DNA from 4 places in the Tardiphaga sp. OK246 genome. Region 4 is predicted to be linked to each of the others. Evidence: riboswitches for the same ligand, from Rfam matches in the RefSeq annotation. Region 4 holds a riboswitch; each other region holds the start of a gene.

Region 1 (4,211 bases), on a different contig from region 4:
CAAAGCTGCCATTCGCCCGTGATTTCCCGCCGCAAGACGACTATCTATTCAGAATGACTTGGGCCTGTCCTCGCCGTCGGAATGAAGCATCACCATGAAGACCGTTGCTCTTGCGATCTTTCCGGGCGTCCAGTCGCTGGACGTAGCCGGTCCGCTTGATGTGTTCATGGAGGCCAATGGCTTCGTTGCACCGGGCGACGGCTACGACATTACACTTGTCGCTGCAGACTGCGCGCCGCTGCGTGCATCGAACGGTTTGCGGATATCCGCCGATCTGGCGTTCAGTGATGCGAACAAGCCCTGGGATCTGGTGCTGGTGGCCGGCGGGCCAGGGCTGCCGACGGCGGAGGCGGATCCGCAGCTCACAGAGTGGCTTGCCAATGCGGCGCTCCAGGCGGGGCGTTATGGTTCGGTGTGCACCGGGGCATTCGCGCTCGGCCATGCAGGCTTGCTCGACGACAAGACGGTGACGACGCACTGGCAGAATGCGCCGCTATTGGCGTTGCGTTTCCCCAAAGCGCATGTGGAGTTCGATCGCATCTATAGCCGCGATGGCGCGCTGGTGACGTCGGCCGGCGTCACCGCAGGGATCGATCTCGGTCTCGCACTGGTCCAGGAAGATCATGGCGCGGATGTTGCGCTGGCCGTAGCCAAGCGTCTGGTTGTGGTGGCGCAGCGCCAGGGTGGCCAGTCGCAATTCAGTCCCTATCTGGTACCGCCGGCCGAGCCGGATTCACCGATTGCGCGAGTCCATGCTCATGTGATGGCCCATCTGCGTGACGCGCACAGCGTGGATGAACTGGCCGATGTGGCGGGCATGAGCGCCCGCACCTTTGCGCGGACATTCAAGCAGGAAACAAAGATGACGCCGGCAGATTTTGTCGAGGGCGCCCGGATCGACACGGCGCGTAACCGTCTCGAAGGCAGCGATCTGCCGCTCAAGGTGGTGGCTTATGAATCCGGTTTCACCACCGCCGAACATATGCGTCAGGTCTTCGTGCGACGGCTGGGTCTGACGCCCAGCCAGTATCGGGCCAGCTTTCGCGCGGTCTGATTCTGCTCAGGCGAGTTGCAGTGAAGAAACCGGATCGCTCGCAGGAAAGCTGTCCATCAGCGCTTCGTTCAGCATCTCGTCGAGTCGGCGCCGGGCGATCTGCTCCGTCGTCTCGAACGCCGTGAGCGCGCCTGCGTGCTCCACGAAAGCGTTGAACTCGGTTCTCTCAGTGCTCGTTGCCAGGTTCCGCATGGCATCCTCCATCGATTGATGTGGCTCTTCTGCGCCTCACGGTCCTTTCGGACAACGAATCGCATCGTGCAGAAACCGCCAACGATCCCGCGGTTTCCGCCACGCAAGCGGTTGTCCACTGAACCAACAGCCCTACCGAATTTGTTGCGTTCGGCTCAATGCCCGCTTGACACTTCGCCGCGGGTCACACCAAATGTAGACGTCACGGTCCGCCCTGTCGCAAGACTTGGTGGCTAAGAGGGAAGCCGGTAAAGACGCTGTTTTGCGTCATATTCCGGCGCTGCCCCCGCAACTGTAAGCAGTGAGTCTGTTTCGATTGAAGTCACTGATGCGCAAGCATCGGGAAGGCTGAAACAGACATTGACCTGCGAGCCAGGAGACCTGCCGCGACACCAGAACGTCCATGGGCGGGGTGTCCCAGCGGTCGCTTGCAGGCAATGCCGGCGGATCTCCGCCGTGTATTTTGCAGCGTCCTTTCGGCCCCAGCCCCCATTGCTTGATGCATCACACGGGGTCTTGCCGATGCCTACTTCATCTTCTGTTTTGTCCAACGGACGCGATGCGGCTCATGCGCCGCTGATTCAACTGTCGCCGGAAACGCTCGCTGCGCCTGCGCGCGAACCCTCGATGCAGATCATCCGGCGCAACGGCACGGTGTCGTCCTTCGACGGCAGCAAGATTTCCGTCGCGATGACCAAAGCCTTTCTGGCCGTCGAGGGCCACACGGCAGCGGCGTCGCGCCGCGTCCATGAGGCGGTGGAACAACTGACCGGCGAAGTCGTGGCTGCATTGACGCGCCGCGTCGGTGAAGGCCGGACCTTCCATATCGAGGACGTCCAGGATCAGGTCGAACTGGCGCTGATGCGCAGCGAGCACCACAAGGTGGCCCGCGCCTATGTGCTGTACCGCGAGGAGCGCGCTCGCACCCGCGCCGAGGAACTGGCCGCCAAGCCCGCGCTGGTTTCCACCGCACCGGTGCTGCACGTCACGCTCGCCAACGGCACGCGCGCCCCGCTCGATTCGGCGCGTCTCGCGCTGATCGTCAACGAGGCCTGCGCCGGCCTTGATGGCGTCGATGCCGCCCCGGTGCTCGAGGAAACCCGCCGCAATCTCTATGACGGCATCACGCTGGATGAACTGGCACTGGCTGGCATCATGGCCGCGCGCACGCTGGTGGAGCAGGAGCCGAACTACACCTTTGTCAGCGCCCGCCTGCTGCTCGATAAACTGCGCACGGAAGTCCTGTCCTTCGTTCATGGCAGCCCGACCCACGCGTCGCAGGCTGACATGACCACGCGCTACGCCGAATATTTCGGCGCCTATATCAAGACCGGCATTGCGGCCGAGCTGCTCGATCCCGAACTCGCGCGCTTCGATCTCAAGCGAATCGCTGCCGCGCTGAGGCCGGAAGGCGATCTCCAGTTCCAGTTCCTGGGCCTGCAAACGCTCTATGACCGCTACTTCCTGCATGTGCAGGGCAATCGCATCGAACTGCCGCAGGCCTTCTTCATGCGCGTTGCCATGGGCCTCGCGCTGCGCGAGATCGACCGCGAAGCCCGCGCGATCGAATTCTACAACCTGCTGTCGTCGTTCGACTTCATGGCCTCGACGCCGACACTGTTCAATTCCGGCACGCTGCGGCCGCAGCTGTCGTCCTGCTTCCTCACGACGGTGGCCGACGATCTCGACGGCATCTTTAAGTCGGTGAAGGACAACGCACTGCTGGCGAAATATTCCGGCGGTCTCGGCAATGACTGGACGCGCGTGCGCGGTCTCGGCGCGCATATCAAGGGTACCAATGGCGAGAGCCAGGGCGTGGTGCCATTCCTGAAGGTCGCCAACGATACGGCCATCGCCGTCAATCAGGGCGGCAAGCGCAAGGGCGCGGTCTGCGCCTATCTCGAGACCTGGCACATCGACATCGAAGAATTCCTCGATCTCCGCAAGAACACCGGCGACGACCGCCGCCGCACGCACGATATGAACACCGCCAACTGGGTGCCAGACCTGTTCATGCAGCGCGTCGAGGCCGATGGCGAATGGACGCTGTTCTCGCCCGACGAAACGCCGGAGCTGCACGACCTCTATGGCAAGCCCTTTGCCGAGCGCTATGCGGCCTATGAGGAGAAGGCTGCGCGCGGCGAGATCCGCGTGTTCAAGAAGGTGCGCGCAACTGACTTGTGGCGCCGCATGCTGACCATGGTGTTCGAGACCGGCCATCCCTGGATCACCTTCAAGGATCCCTGCAATCTGCGCTCGCCGCAGCAGCATGCTGGCGTGATCCATTCATCGAATCTCTGCACGGAGATCACGCTGAATACGTCCGATGATGAGGTCGCGGTCTGCAATCTCGGCTCGGTCAACCTGCTCAATCATATCGGCAAGGATGGTCTCGACCACGCGCAGCTCAAGCGTACCGTGACCACGGCGATGCGGATGCTCGACAATGTCATCGACATCAATTTCTACACCATCCCGGAAGCGCGCCGCTCGAACCTCAAGCATCGTCCGGTGGGTCTGGGTCTGATGGGCTTCCAGGATGCACTGCAGGCGCAGGGTATCGCGATGGCGTCGGATGCGGCCGTGGCGTTTGCCGACACCAGCATGGAAGCGATTGCCTTCCATTCGATCTCGGCATCGGTGGATCTTGCCGCCGAGCGCGGCCGCTATCCGTCCTTCGACGGATCGCTGTGGAGCCGCGGCATCCTGCCGATCGACTCCATCGAGATACTTGCGGAGGCCCGCGGTGGTGTGCAGATGGATCGCTCGACCACGCTCGACTGGAACGGCCTGCGTGACCGCGTGAAGTCCACCGGCATGCGCAATTCCAACGTGATGGCGATCGCGCCGACAGCGACGATCTCCAATATCTGCGGCGTCGCGCAGTCGATCGAGCCGGCCTATCAGAACCTCTATGTCAAATCGAACATGTCAGGCGATTTCACAGTGGTGAATGCCTTCCTTG
Region 2 (4,211 bases), on a different contig from region 4:
AGATAGGACTTCCATTCCGATTTGCGCAGCGGAAGCCCTTCGCGGAGTGCCGCTTCGTCGATCTGGATCATACCGGCGCCAGCCTTTTCCAGATCGGCCACCTCATCGCGTATCGCGAGCGCGATCTGGCGACACGCGACTTCGCGGGGAATGTCGTCACGCACGAACGACCAGTTCAGGATCGTGACAGGCCCTGTCAGCATGGCCTTCATCGGACGTTCGGTGAGCGACTGTGAGTACTGCCACCATTCGACGGTCATCGGATGCGGCCGGGACACGTCGCCGAACAGCACAGGTGGCCGCACGCAGCGGGAGCCATAGGATTGCACCCAGCCATGCTTGGTGAAGGCGAAGCCGGAAAGTTGCTCACCAAAATACTGCACCATGTCGTTGCGCTCGAACTCGCCATGCACCAGCACGTCGAGGCCGATATTCTCCTGCCAGCGCACCGCCCTCGCCGTCTGGTTCTGCAGGAACGTCTTGTAGGCAGCATCGCTGAGCGTGCCCCTGACATGGGCCCCGCGAGCGTTTCTCACTTCCGCGGTCTGCGGAAACGAGCCGATGGTCGTTGTCGGAAATGCCGGCAGTTTGAAGCGTCGGTGCTGTTCGGCAGCGCGCGTGGCAAAGTCACTGCCCCGACGACGCATGGTCGCGTCAACAGAGGCGACGCGTTTGGCGACCGCAAGATCGTGGATCTTCGACGACGCCAGTCGCGCAGCCGCCGCGGCATCCGACGCGGCAAGCGTTGCAGCGACATCAGCGCGGCTGCCAGCCAGCGCTGCTCCAAGTGCGGCCAGCTCTTCCATCTTCTGGATCGAAAAAGCCAGCCAGCTTTTGACGTCCGGATCGAGATCAGTCTCAAGGCTGAGATCGATCGGCACATGTAGCAGCGAACACGACGGCGCGAGCTCAACGCGATCCCTCCCCAAGAGATCGACCATGGGTTCCAGACTATCGAGCAGACTGGACAGATCGGATCGCCAGATATTGCGGCCATCGATCACGCCCAGCGAGAGGATCATGTCCTTCCGCGCCTTCGCAGCGACTTCATCGAACTGGTCCTGCGCGCGGACCAGATCGAGATGAAGCCCGGCGACGGGAAGCGACAGGGCCAAATCGAGGTTGTCGCCCAGCTCACCAAAATACGTGTTCAGCATGATCCTGAGTTGCGGAACCGCTTCGGCAAAAGCCGCATATGTCTTTTGCAGCGCCTGCCGGGCCGGCGCGTCGAGATCGAGCACCAGACATGGCTCATCCAGTTGCACCCACTCGGCGCCGCTATCGGCTAGTTCCCCGAGCACCTCGACGTAAACAGGCAGCAATCTGTCGAGCAGTGTCACCGGATCGAATGACGCATCCGCGCTCTTGGCCAGTTTCAGATAGGTCACAGGCCCGACTAGCACGGGTCGTGTCTGATAACCCAGCGATCTCGCCTCCTCGTACTCCTTGATCGGCTTGCGCGATGCGAGACTGAAGGTCTGATCCTGCGCCAGTTCAGGCACCATGAAGTGGTAGTTGGTATCAAACCACTTGGTCATCTCCTGTGCTGGTGCGCCTTGCGACGTGTCACGCGCATGAGAGCCGTGTGTACAGGCCTCGTCATGCGCGGCGCCTTGTGATCCACGTGCCATGGCAAAATAGGTCGCGAAGGAAACGTCTCCTCCCTTCCAGCCATAGACTTTGGGAATGGCGCCTACCATGACGCTGGTATCGAGTACCTGATCGTAGAATGAGAAGTCGTTCGACGGCATGACCGTGATCCCGAGCGACTTCTGACGCGCCCAATTTGCGGCACGCAGCCCGACGCCGACATCGATCAGCGCATTCTCGTCGATTGCACCGGACCAATAGCTTTCCAGCGCCATCTTGAGCTCACGCCGCGGACCGATCCGTGGCGTGCCCAATGCAGCAACAGGAAGTGAAGTAGCTGATTTTGAAGAAGTAGACTTTGACACAGTAGACATGGCTTAACCCCAATGATTGGGGGCAAAAGGCCAAAGTGACACGTCTGGATTCCACGACGGCAGTCGCGGAATCGCAACCGCACCACCGGGACACCCCGCCCGAGGACGTTTATGTTGTCGAGGCAGGTCTCCTGGCTCGCGGGTCAATGCTGCTGTCCGGCCTTCCCAAAACCTTTGCAGGTCTCAGTGACTTTAATGGACAGCGGCTCACCGCTTACAGTTGCGGGGGCAGCTCCGGCCTTGGCTTAACGCCTCACCGGCTTCCCTCTTAGCTTCGGGCAAACCTTCCCGAAGAACCACGACATGTTCACATATGGGCAACATCGCGCGGCAGTCAACCGAGCTTGCGTGCGCAAGCTGCCCACTCGCAGCAGCGCGTTGAAGATTTCGGAGCTGGAGTGGGCCGCAGCCCCGAGATCAAACGCAGCAAGCCCGGCACGAGGCCGGGCTTGCTTAAATGCGAACTACACTTCGTGGATTGCGCTTACGCCCCGTTGAGGAACTGCAGCGGATCGACCGGCGACGAGCCCTTGCGGATTTCGAAGTGAAGCTGCGGCGAAGTAACCTCACCGGACTGGCCGGACTTGCCGATCACCTGACCGCGCTTGATGGTCTCGCCACGCTTCACCATCAGCTCACTCGCATGGGCATATGCGGTGACGTAGCCGTTGGAGTGACGAACGAGGACCAGATTGCCGTAGCCCTTCAGCTCGTTGCCAGAATAGGCAACGACGCCATCTTCGGCAGCCTTGATCGGCGTGCCTTCCGGCACGGCGACGTTGATGCCGTCGTTGGACTTGCCATTGGTCTTGGCGCCGTAGCCTGTGACCACGCGGCCGCGCACCGGCCAACGGAACGTCGGCAAAGCGCCGGTTGCGTCAGCGGCTTTAGTCGGCGATTCCGGCGCGATTTCCTCAGGCGTCGTCGTGGCACTTGCCAGACGGGCCTTCTGTGCGGGTTCGGCAGAAGCAACACGGGCCACGGCAGCGGACGTGACCGCGCCAGCCGGAGCAGCCGTCACGGCTGCGACGGGCGCAGCGAGCGGCGCGGCTGCAGGAGCTGCATTGGCCGTACGCGCGCCGGGTACCGTGATCTTGGAGCCGAGCTTCAACTGGGCAGTCGGCGCCAGACCATTGGCGCGCGCGAGTTCGGCCACCGGCACGTTGTTCCGGCGCGAGATGCTCATCAGTGTATCGCCGCGATTGACGAAATGCGTGGTCGACGCGCCGACGGCAGGTTTGCTCGGAGCAGCGGCAACGGCCGGAGTTGCCGCGGCGCCCTGGCGCGGAATGATCAGCGACTGGCCGGGCGACAGCGCGCGCGGCCCCTTGTAGCCATTGGCCTGCAGGATCGCAGCCGACGAGACGTTGTAGCGCTTCGCCAGACCATCGAGCGTATCGCTGGTGCCGACGATGATCGAGGTGCCGCCATCACGGGCAAGGCCGTTGGTCGCTGCAACCGAGCGCGGCGCCGTGGAGCCGGTGGTTTCGATCGGCGCGCGTGCGGGCGGCGGCGTATACATACCGTTGCCGCCCCCGCTGACGGGAGCAGCCGACGCAACCGGACGAGCTGTCGGATAGGACTGCGGCGCCGAGATCGGCGGCGGCAAAGCCTGGGATTGATACTGCGGCTGCGGATTATAGGCCGGGCGCTGATATTGTGGCAGTTCCTGGCGCTCGACCGGCGCGCGCGGTGCGCGCTGCGGTACCGAGCCGGTGGTTTCGCCTTGCCAGCCAAAGCCACGGGACTGACCTGAGTCAAAATTTGGATTCTGAGATAGCCGTGTCTGCATGTCGGCGCTGCAGCCGGCAAAACCGATAGACATCAGCGCCAGCACCGCGACCTGCGGAGCGCGGCGCGAGTAAAGCAACTCGACAACGCTGGACATTGGTTACTCACTCATACGCAACAAACAACTGAATTGAGTAAACACCGTCTCCGTTACCAAGCCTTTAACCTTGCGACCAACACGTGACAGCCGTTCACGAACTTTTTTCAGAGTTCGCGCGCGATGCCCGGAAGTGCAGGCACGAAACGTACATCCACGAGCTCCTTTCGCTCCAATCCATCCCCGGTTTTGCGGATCCGGACCAGGGTCTGGACACCATTATGAGGACCAACCGGCGCAAGCAGAATACCCCCCTCCTCAAGCCGATCGGTCAGCGCCACCGGCACCTCCTCCACTGCGGCGGTCACGACGATCCGGTCAAACGATCCCAAATTGGCAGCCGGATTGAGGCCATCGCC
Region 3 (4,211 bases), on a different contig from region 4:
TCGGCGGTCAGCCAGACCGTGTTGCGGATACCGGCCGATTTGATGAAGCGCAGGATATCGGCGATTTCCAGCTCGCGGCCCCGCACTGGTCCGTCGCCCTGTGCGATGGCCTCAGACCCGGTTTTGTCGGCGGCGTTGTCATAGACGACGAGGCCGATCGGCATATCCGAGGCGATGACCTTCCAGGTCGCCTTCGAGGCCATCAATGCGCGCTTCAGCCAGGCCATCTGCTCCGGACCGATGAAATACGCATGGGGACCATAGGTGTCCTGCAGGTTCGGGCCGTTGGGCCCGCGATAGCTGCGCTCGTCCAGCATGAAGACGTCGAGATGCGGGCCGTAATTGAGCGTGCGATAGACGCGGCCCGGTTCGGCCGGATTGACCGAGATCGGATACATCTCGTGATAGGCACGGGCGCCGCGCGCAGCCAGCAGCGTGATGTCGCGCTCCTTGTAGGATGCCGGTAACTGTTTCGAGAGCGACCAGTTGTTGGTGACCTCGTGATCGTCCCACTGGCCGAAGATCGGCACCTGCGCATTGAATGCGCGGACATTGTCGTCGAGTAGATTGTATTTGTGCGCGGCGCGGAATTCATCGAGCGTCTCGGCGACCTTCGCCTTTTCCGGCACCGTGATGGTGTTTTTCCAGATCGTGCCGTCCGGCAGTTTCGTTTCAGGCAGGATCGGGCCGTCGGCGTAGATGGTATCGCCGGAATGGATCAGGAAATCCGGATTGTGCTTGCGCATGGTGGCGAAGGTGACCATTCCGCCGTCATCGGCGTTGATGCCCCAGCCCTGCCCTGCGACATCGCCGCCCCAGACAAAGGACACATCGCGGCGATCCGCTGGCGCGGTGCGGAAGCGGCCGATCACCGGCTCGCCGACGATTGCGGTATGCGACAAATCACGGAATTTGACGCGGTAGAAGATGTCCTGCCCGGCTGGCAGATTATCGAGCAGCAACTTCGCCGTGAAATCGCTCTCGGGCAGCGCCGTGATAACCGGCAACATGCGCGCATTGCTGAAGGATTCGGTAGTGGCGACCTCCACCATCATCTGCGCCGGCCGATCCGCGCGCGACCAGATCATGCCGCTGCTCGTCCCGACATCGCCGGACTGCACGCCATGCGACACGAGCGGACGATCCGCCGCACGGCTGAGGTAAGGCATCGCCAGGAAGCTTGCGCCTGCTGCGGCTGAGTGCGCGAGGAAGCGACGACGGGAAATATGTAGCGCCATGGCGAACTCCTGATCCTGGCTCTGGCACCAGTGGCTCTAGGCAGATCGCTTGACGCTGCGATGACAGGTGATGCGCAATATCAACACCTGTCAGCGCACGTTGCGAGTGACTAGCAACTTGATTGACACATTTGGAAATTTCACCTTAACGTGAACGTGACGGTTCCCTTCGGGGATCAAAAGGGAATGCGGTGAGGGGGATCCCCCGATTCCGCGGCTGCCCCCGCAACTGTAAGCGGCGAGCCTGCGCCAAGAGCCACTGGGTGTTCACCTGGGAAGGCGGCGACAGGCAGTGACCCGCGAGCCAGGAGACCTGCCGCCAGTCGTGGTCACACGCGAGCACATTGGGCGGGGTGTCCTGGTGGAAGTCACACTGCCTCTTTGAAAAGCGGCGGCGAGACTTGGTTTGCGGTGACGTGCCACGTAACCGCGAGTCCTGTAGATGACCTCCGTTTCTCCCGTCGCATTGAAGCAATGCAAAGCTCTTCTTTCCTCTGTCGCACTGTCCTGCTTCCTTGTGCCCGCCGAGGGCTCGCTGCGACCTGCGCAATCGCACCACGTACTCGACCCCGTGGTGGTGCAGCCGACGGTGACGCCAACGCGCGCGCGCCGCGCCACATCAGGCAAGGCCACGCGCGCCGCGCGCTTGCGGCAGCAGCGCAATGTCGCCGCCAATACCGGCGCGCCGGTTGCCACGCCGACAGGCCCCGTCTTCGCAGCGCCGACGCTCAACCTCACCGGCACAACGTCGACCGGCAGCCGCCTCGGCCTGACGCGCCTGCAGACGCCGGCCAGCGTCGAGGTGATCTCGGCGGAAACCATGGCCGAGCGCGGCCAGCAGAACGTGGTCGATGCCGTCACGCAGAATGCCACCGGCTTTACGGCCATCGGTGAACCCGGCAATGGCGGCATCGCTTTCAGCACCCGCGGCTTCGCCGGCAGCGGCTCTGTCACGTCGCTCTATGACGGCACACGCCTCTATGTCGGCTCCGGCACGGTGAACTTCCCCTTCGACACCTGGACCGCCGAGAAGATCGAAGTGCTGCGCGGCCCCGCCTCCGTCATGTATGGCGAAGGCGCCATCGGCGGCGCTATCAACGTGATTTCGAAACTGCCGCTCTGGGTGCCACGCAACCAGGCCGAAATCTCTCTGGACAGCAACATGACGCGCCGCATCGCTCTCGATAGCGGCGGCCCGGTCAGCAAGGACGTCGCCTATCGTATCGCCGTCACCGGCAACGCGTCCGATGGTTGGGTCGATCGCGACAACACCTCGAACATCGCGCTGCACGCCGCCGTGCAGATCAAGCAGACCGAGGACATCACCTGGACGCTCTCCACCGACTATGGCGACCGCCATCCATCAAAATATTTCGGCACGCCGCTGATTAACGGCCAGCTCAATGAGGCGATCCGCTTCAAGAACTACAATGTCAGCGACAGCAACATCCGCTATCAGGACAGTTGGAGCCAGGTGAAGACCGAGTGGCAGGTGGCCGACGGCATCACCCTGCGCAACACGCTCTATTACATGTATGCGAAGCGCCACTGGAAGGAGGTCGAGATCTACGGCTTCAATTCCGGCACCGGCCTGATCGATCGCGGCGATTATCTCGAGATCTTCCACCAGCAGCAGCAGATCGGCGACCGCATGGACGCCACCTTCGAGGGCCATCTGTTCGGCATGGTCAACACCTTCGTGGCGGGCTTCGACGTTAACCGCATCGACTTCAAGCATACCAACAATTCGCCGTTTAGCGGGTCCTCATCGGTCAATCCGTATAATTTCGATCCCGGCCTGTTCAGCAGCCCGGACCCGACGATTCCCGGCTTCAAGAGCGTCGCCAATCAGTACGCATTCTTCGCCGAGAACCGACTGGCCGTCACCGAACAATTGTCGCTGATCGCCGGCGTCCGCCAGGACCAACCGACCGTCGAACGAACCGACTATCGCACCCCCGCCAACAGCTACACCCGGGACTATTCGGCGACCTCGTGGCGCGCCGGCGTCGTCTATACGCCGATTCAGAACCTTGCTTTCTATGGCCAGTATTCGACGGCGGTCGATACCATCGGCGGCTTGATCTCGGCGAGTAACGCCAATGCGAAGTTTGACCTCGCGACCGGCAAACAGGCCGAGATCGGCGTCAAGCAGTCGTTCTGGGGCGGCCGCGGCGAGTGGACGCTCGCTGCCTATGAGATCGTGAAGAACAATCTGCTGGCCGTCGTTCCCGGTAGCGGCGGAGCGGTTCAGCAGGTCGGCCAGCAGTCGTCGCGCGGTGTCGAGGCCTCGATCGGTCTCGTGCTCGAATACGGCTGGCGCATCGATGCCAACACCGCGCTCCTGCGCGCAAAGTATGACGACTTCCTGCAGGCCAGCGGCGTGAATTTTGCCGGCAACGTCCCGATCAATGTCCCGCAGAACGTCTCCAATATCTGGGCAACATGGGGCTTTGCGCCAAACTGGTCGGCCAATGCCGGCGTGCAGATTGTCGGCAAGACCTATGCAGACAACGCGAATACGCTGGAAATGCCGAGCTACACAGTTGTGAATGCCGGCCTGCAATGGAAGCCGGACGTCAACACCACGGTGTCGCTGCGCGTTTACAACCTGTTCGACAAGATCTACGCGACGTCGAGCTACAGCGACAATCAGTGGATGCTCGGCATGCCACGCACCGCTCAACTCGCCGTCAACGTGAAGTTCTGAGCTTGTCACGCAAGCTGACACGCACTCTCCGGCGGTGGCTGTATATCGGCCACCGCTGGGTCGGCATCGTCACATGTCTCTTCTTCGCGATGTGGTTCATCTCCGGCGTGGTGATGATGTATGTCGCGTTTCCCGGCCTCTCCGACAAGGAGCGGCTGGCAGCATTGCCCGACATCGTCTGGGAGAAAGTGGCGCTCTCTCCCGACGAGGCGATGAAGGCTGCCGGTGCCACGCGCTATCCGCGCGAATTGCGATTGAACATG
Region 4 (4,211 bases):
CAAAGATTCCGCTGCTGATCGACAATACTTTCGCGACGCCGTTCCTGTCGCGGCCAATCGAGCTCGGCGCCGACATCGTGATGAACTCCGCCACCAAATGGATCGGCGGCCACGGCATCGCCATCGGCGGCGTCATCGTCGACGGCGGCCGTTTCGACTGGCACGCCTCTGGCAAGTTCCCGCAACTGACCGAACCCTATGCCGGCTATCACGGCATCGTCTTCGACGAGCAGTTCGGCACTGCCGCCTTCATCATGCGCGCCCGCACCGAAGGCCTGCGCGATTTCGGCGCGTGTCTTTCGCCGACCAATGCATTCCAGCTGCTGCAGGGCGTCGAGACGCTGGGCATTCGCATGGAGCGCCATATGGCCAATACGCATGCGGTGCTGGCGGCGCTCACGGCCAACAAGGCGGTCGACTGGGTGCTGCATCCGTCGCTGGAGAACCATCCGGATTACGAACTCGCGAAACGCCTGCTGCCGCGCGGCGCCGGCTCCATCGTCTCCTTCGGCATCAAGGGCGGCCGCAATGCCGGTCGCAAATTCATCGAGGCACTGAAGCTGACCAGCCATCTTGCCAATGTCGGTGACGCCAAGACACTGGTCATTCATCCCGGAAGCACCACGCATCAGCAAATGGACGCCGAGCAGCTCAAGGCCGCCGGCATCGGCGAGGAGCTGATCCGGCTGTCGGTCGGCATCGAAGCCGCCGATGACATCATCGATGACCTCGCGCAGGCGCTGCGCATCTCGCAGAAGGGCTGAGCGATGCAACTCACCGTCAACGGTCACGAGACCTATATCGCGAATGGCGGCCGCACGTTCGATCCTTCCCTGCCGGTGGTCGTGATGATCCACGGCGCCGGCTTCGATCACTCGACATGGGCGCTGCATACGCGCTGGTTCGCGCATCATGGCTTCGCCGTGCTGGCGCCGGATCTGCCCGGCCATGGTCGCTCAAAGGGTGAAGCGCTCACGACCATCGCCGATCTCGCAGACTGGACAGCAGCATTGATCGAGGCTGCAGGCGCAAAGACTGCGCGACTGATCGGCCATTCCATGGGCTCGCTGATCGCGCTGGAGGCTGCAGCGCGGCATCCCGGTAAAGTCACGCGCCTCGATCTGATGGGCACGGCGGGGACGATGACCGTCGGCCCGGATCTGCTCAAGGACGCCGAAGCCAATCAGCATTCCGCCATCGACATGGTGTCGATCTGGGGGCTCGGCTTTCGCGCCGAACTCGGCGGCAGCCTCGCGCCGGGGTTGTGGATGCATAGCGGTGCGCAGCGCGTGCTCGAAGCCACAAAGCCGGGCGTGTTGTTCGCCGATCTCAACGCCTGCAATACATACCAGAATGCGCTGACTGCTGCAGGCCAGCTTGATATCCCGGTCACGCTCATCCTCGGCGAGCGGGACATGATGACTCCCGCCAAGGCCGGCAAGACCCTGGCCGCCGCATTGAAAAACGCCCGCACGGTGATTCTGCCCGGCACTGGCCACATGATGATGGTCGAGCGCCCCGACGACGTGCTCGCCGCGCTACAGCACGAGCAATAGAGTCCACAACGCGGTGATGGCTGTTGCACCGCGCGGCGCGCTGTGCTTCCTGTCTGGTGTTATCGGTGCCTCCGCGAGGAGGTGAAACGGGAATGCGGTGCGGGGAAATATCCCCTATGCCGCGGCTGCCCCCGCAACTGTAAGCGGCCATTCCGGGTCCACAAAGCCACTGAATTTGCATCGCAGATTCGGGAAGGCGGACCGGGAGACCACCGCGAGCCAGGAGACCGGCCGGTAACGAGTTTCACACTCGTTCGACGGTGGGTCGACGGAAGGGGTTAAATGACTATCCGGAATTTGGCCGCAGGCACTGCGGCCGTTGTTGTTCTGTCCTGCTCTCACAGTGCTGCCCATGCGCAGTCCAGTGCCGAGCAACTCTCCGAAATCGTGGTGACGGCGGACAGAGCACCCGAACAGCTCAATCGCACTGGCAGTTCGATCAGCGTCGTTTCGGGCGAAACCATTGCGACCAGCAATCCCGGCTCGCTGGTCGATGCGCTGCGCACCGTGCCCGGTCTCGACATCAGTGAAAACGGCGGTCCCGGCGGCACCGCGAATGTGCGCCTGCGCGGCGGCAACACCGGCCAGACGCTGGTGATGATCGACGGCATCCGCGTCAATGATCCCACGGCTGCATCAGGCGATTTCGAATTCGCCATGTTCACGCCCTCGGCCATCGAGCGCATCGAAGTCCTGAAGGGGCCGCAGAGCGCGCTTTATGGCTCCGACGCCATGAGCGGCGTGGTCAACATCATCACCAAAAAAGGCTCCGGCCCTGCGCAAGTCAATGTGCGCACCGAAGCCGGCAGCTATGGCACTGTCATGACGCAGGGATCGCTGACCGGCTCCAACGGTCCGTGGTCCTATGCCTTCACCGGCGGCGGCCAGCACAGCAACGGCTTCTCGCGTTACGGCTATCGCATCCCTGCCCTCGAAGCACGTTTTCCGAATCTCGAAAACGACAGCTTCGATCGCGTCGGCGGCTCTGCGCGCATCGGCTACGATGCCGGCGAAGGCATCCGGCTGGAGTCCGGCATCGTCCATTCGTTCACGCGCTCGGCCTATGACGCGGCAACCGGAACGCTCCCGGATACGCCATCGGCGGCGACGCGTCTGCTGCAGACCGTCTATGGCCGCGTCGGCATCGATTCCTTCGGCGGCATTTTGACCCATAATGTTACGGTATCGAATACGCATACCGAGCGCTCGTTCACCGACGTCAGCTACAAGACCAACATGCTGCCGGCGAATACGACAACAAAGATCTCGGACTATGTCGGCAACAGCCTTGGCGCCGAATATCAGGCAACCTTGAAGCTCGGCGCATTCGGCTCACTCGTCTATGGCGCCAAGACGCAGAGCGAGACCGCGCAGACCTACAGCACAAACATCTCGCCTATTGCGGGTCCTCAGACACCTTTGCTGTCAAAACAGCAGGACACCAACTCGATCTTCGCTTTGTGGTCTGTGCCGATCGGTGAACGGCTCAACGTCACGCTCGGCGGCCGGGTCGATGACGTCGTCGACGTTGCCCGTTTCGAGACATGGCGCGCTACGGCTGCCTACAACATTACAGAAACCGGCACCAAGTTCCGTGCCAGCGCAGGCACCGGCGCAAAAGCGCCGACGCTGTTTCAGCTTTACGACACGACCTACGGCAGCAGAAACCTCACGCCGGAAACCAATTTCGGCTATGACGCCGGTATCGACCAGAGCCTCTTCAACGGCCGCGTCGTGCTGTCGGTCACAGGCTTTTCCACCGATTACAGCAATCTGATCAACTTTGTCTCCGATGCGTCCCGTCCACTCGGCTATTACGTCAACGTCGCGCGCGCCGAAACCAGTGGTCTCGAAGTCGGCGGCAATGTCGATGTGATTCCGGGCTGGGTGAAATTCAACGTGGCCTACACCTACCTGCACGCGCAGGATCTCGGCACCGACACCGTGCTGGCACGTCGTCCCAAGAACTTCGCCCGCTTCGCACTCACGATCACCCCGACCGACAAGTGGATGATCGAGCCGCGTGTCACCACGGTGTCGAAGCGCTTCAGCAGTGCCAATCAGGTCGGTCAGGTGGATGCCTATACCCGCGTCGACCTCTATACCGAGTACAAGATCGATGCGAACTGGAAGATCTTCGCCCGCGGCGAGAACATCCTGAATGAGCATTATCAGGAAGTGCTGAACTTCGGCACCACGGGGCCTGCGGCTTACGCAGGCTTCAACGCCACATGGTAACCGCAGCGCCAGCAGCACAACGCCGAACGATCGCGACAATCGCGCTCGTCGGCCTTGTGACGCTGCTGGCGCTGGGCTCGCTCGGCACGGGACCTGTCAAACTCTCGCCGCTGACGGTGCTCGATGCACTGTTCGGCGGCGGCAGCGACGTGCATCAGATCATCGTGCGTGAAATCCGCCTGCCCCGCGCGATCCTTGCGCTGGCCATCGGCGCGATCCTCGGTCTGTCCGGCGCCGCGCTGCAGGGCCTGCTGCGCAATCCCCTTGCCTCGCCATCACTGTTCGGCGCACCGCAATCGGCGGCCTTCGGCGCGGTGCTGATGATTTCGCTCGGCTGGGCCGATGTGCGCTCATGGGCGCTGCCTGTTGCCGGCATCACGATGGCGTTCCTGTCGGTGTTCGTGCTGCTCGGTATCG

What was found. A riboswitch is a leader RNA that binds a small molecule or an ion and turns the genes downstream of it on or off. The one in region 4 is predicted to bind cobalamin.
Region 1: it holds a riboswitch for cobalamin, as region 4 does, so the genes downstream of both, CHC01_RS01880 (ribonucleoside-diphosphate reductase subunit alpha) here and CHC01_RS16270 (TonB-dependent receptor plug domain-containing protein) in region 4, are expected to answer to the same signal.
Region 2: it holds a riboswitch for cobalamin, as region 4 does, so the genes downstream of both, metE (5-methyltetrahydropteroyltriglutamate--homocysteine S-methyltransferase) here and CHC01_RS16270 (TonB-dependent receptor plug domain-containing protein) in region 4, are expected to answer to the same signal.
Region 3: it holds a riboswitch for cobalamin, as region 4 does, so the genes downstream of both, CHC01_RS22495 (TonB-dependent receptor) here and CHC01_RS16270 (TonB-dependent receptor plug domain-containing protein) in region 4, are expected to answer to the same signal.

What each region holds. Positions count from the first base shown of each region.
Region 1 covers NZ_FZOX01000001.1:386,459-390,669, reverse strand. The annotation lists gene CHC01_RS01890 (GlxA family transcriptional regulator) at 95-1,054, shown strand; gene CHC01_RS01885 (hypothetical protein) at 1,061-1,246, opposite strand; cobalamin riboswitch at 1,435-1,649, shown strand; gene CHC01_RS01880 (ribonucleoside-diphosphate reductase subunit alpha) at 1,769-4,211, shown strand, end outside.
Region 2 covers NZ_FZOX01000002.1:975,663-979,873, forward strand. The annotation lists gene metE (5-methyltetrahydropteroyltriglutamate--homocysteine S-methyltransferase) at 1-1,964, opposite strand, end outside; cobalamin riboswitch at 2,069-2,280, opposite strand; gene CHC01_RS12015 (M23 family metallopeptidase) at 2,449-3,852, opposite strand; gene CHC01_RS12020 (protein-L-isoaspartate(D-aspartate) O-methyltransferase) at 3,960-4,211, opposite strand, start outside.
Region 3 covers NZ_FZOX01000005.1:217,090-221,300, reverse strand. The annotation lists gene CHC01_RS22500 (alkaline phosphatase D family protein) at 1-1,238, opposite strand, end outside; cobalamin riboswitch at 1,382-1,573, shown strand; gene CHC01_RS22495 (TonB-dependent receptor) at 1,681-3,948, shown strand; gene CHC01_RS22490 (PepSY-associated transmembrane domain-containing protein) at 3,951-4,211, shown strand, end outside.
Region 4 covers NZ_FZOX01000003.1:695,532-699,742, forward strand. The annotation lists gene CHC01_RS16260 (O-acetylhomoserine aminocarboxypropyltransferase) at 1-764, shown strand, start outside; gene CHC01_RS16265 (alpha/beta fold hydrolase) at 768-1,556, shown strand; cobalamin riboswitch at 1,603-1,806, shown strand; gene CHC01_RS16270 (TonB-dependent receptor plug domain-containing protein) at 1,839-3,794, shown strand; gene CHC01_RS16275 (FecCD family ABC transporter permease) at 3,788-4,211, shown strand, end outside.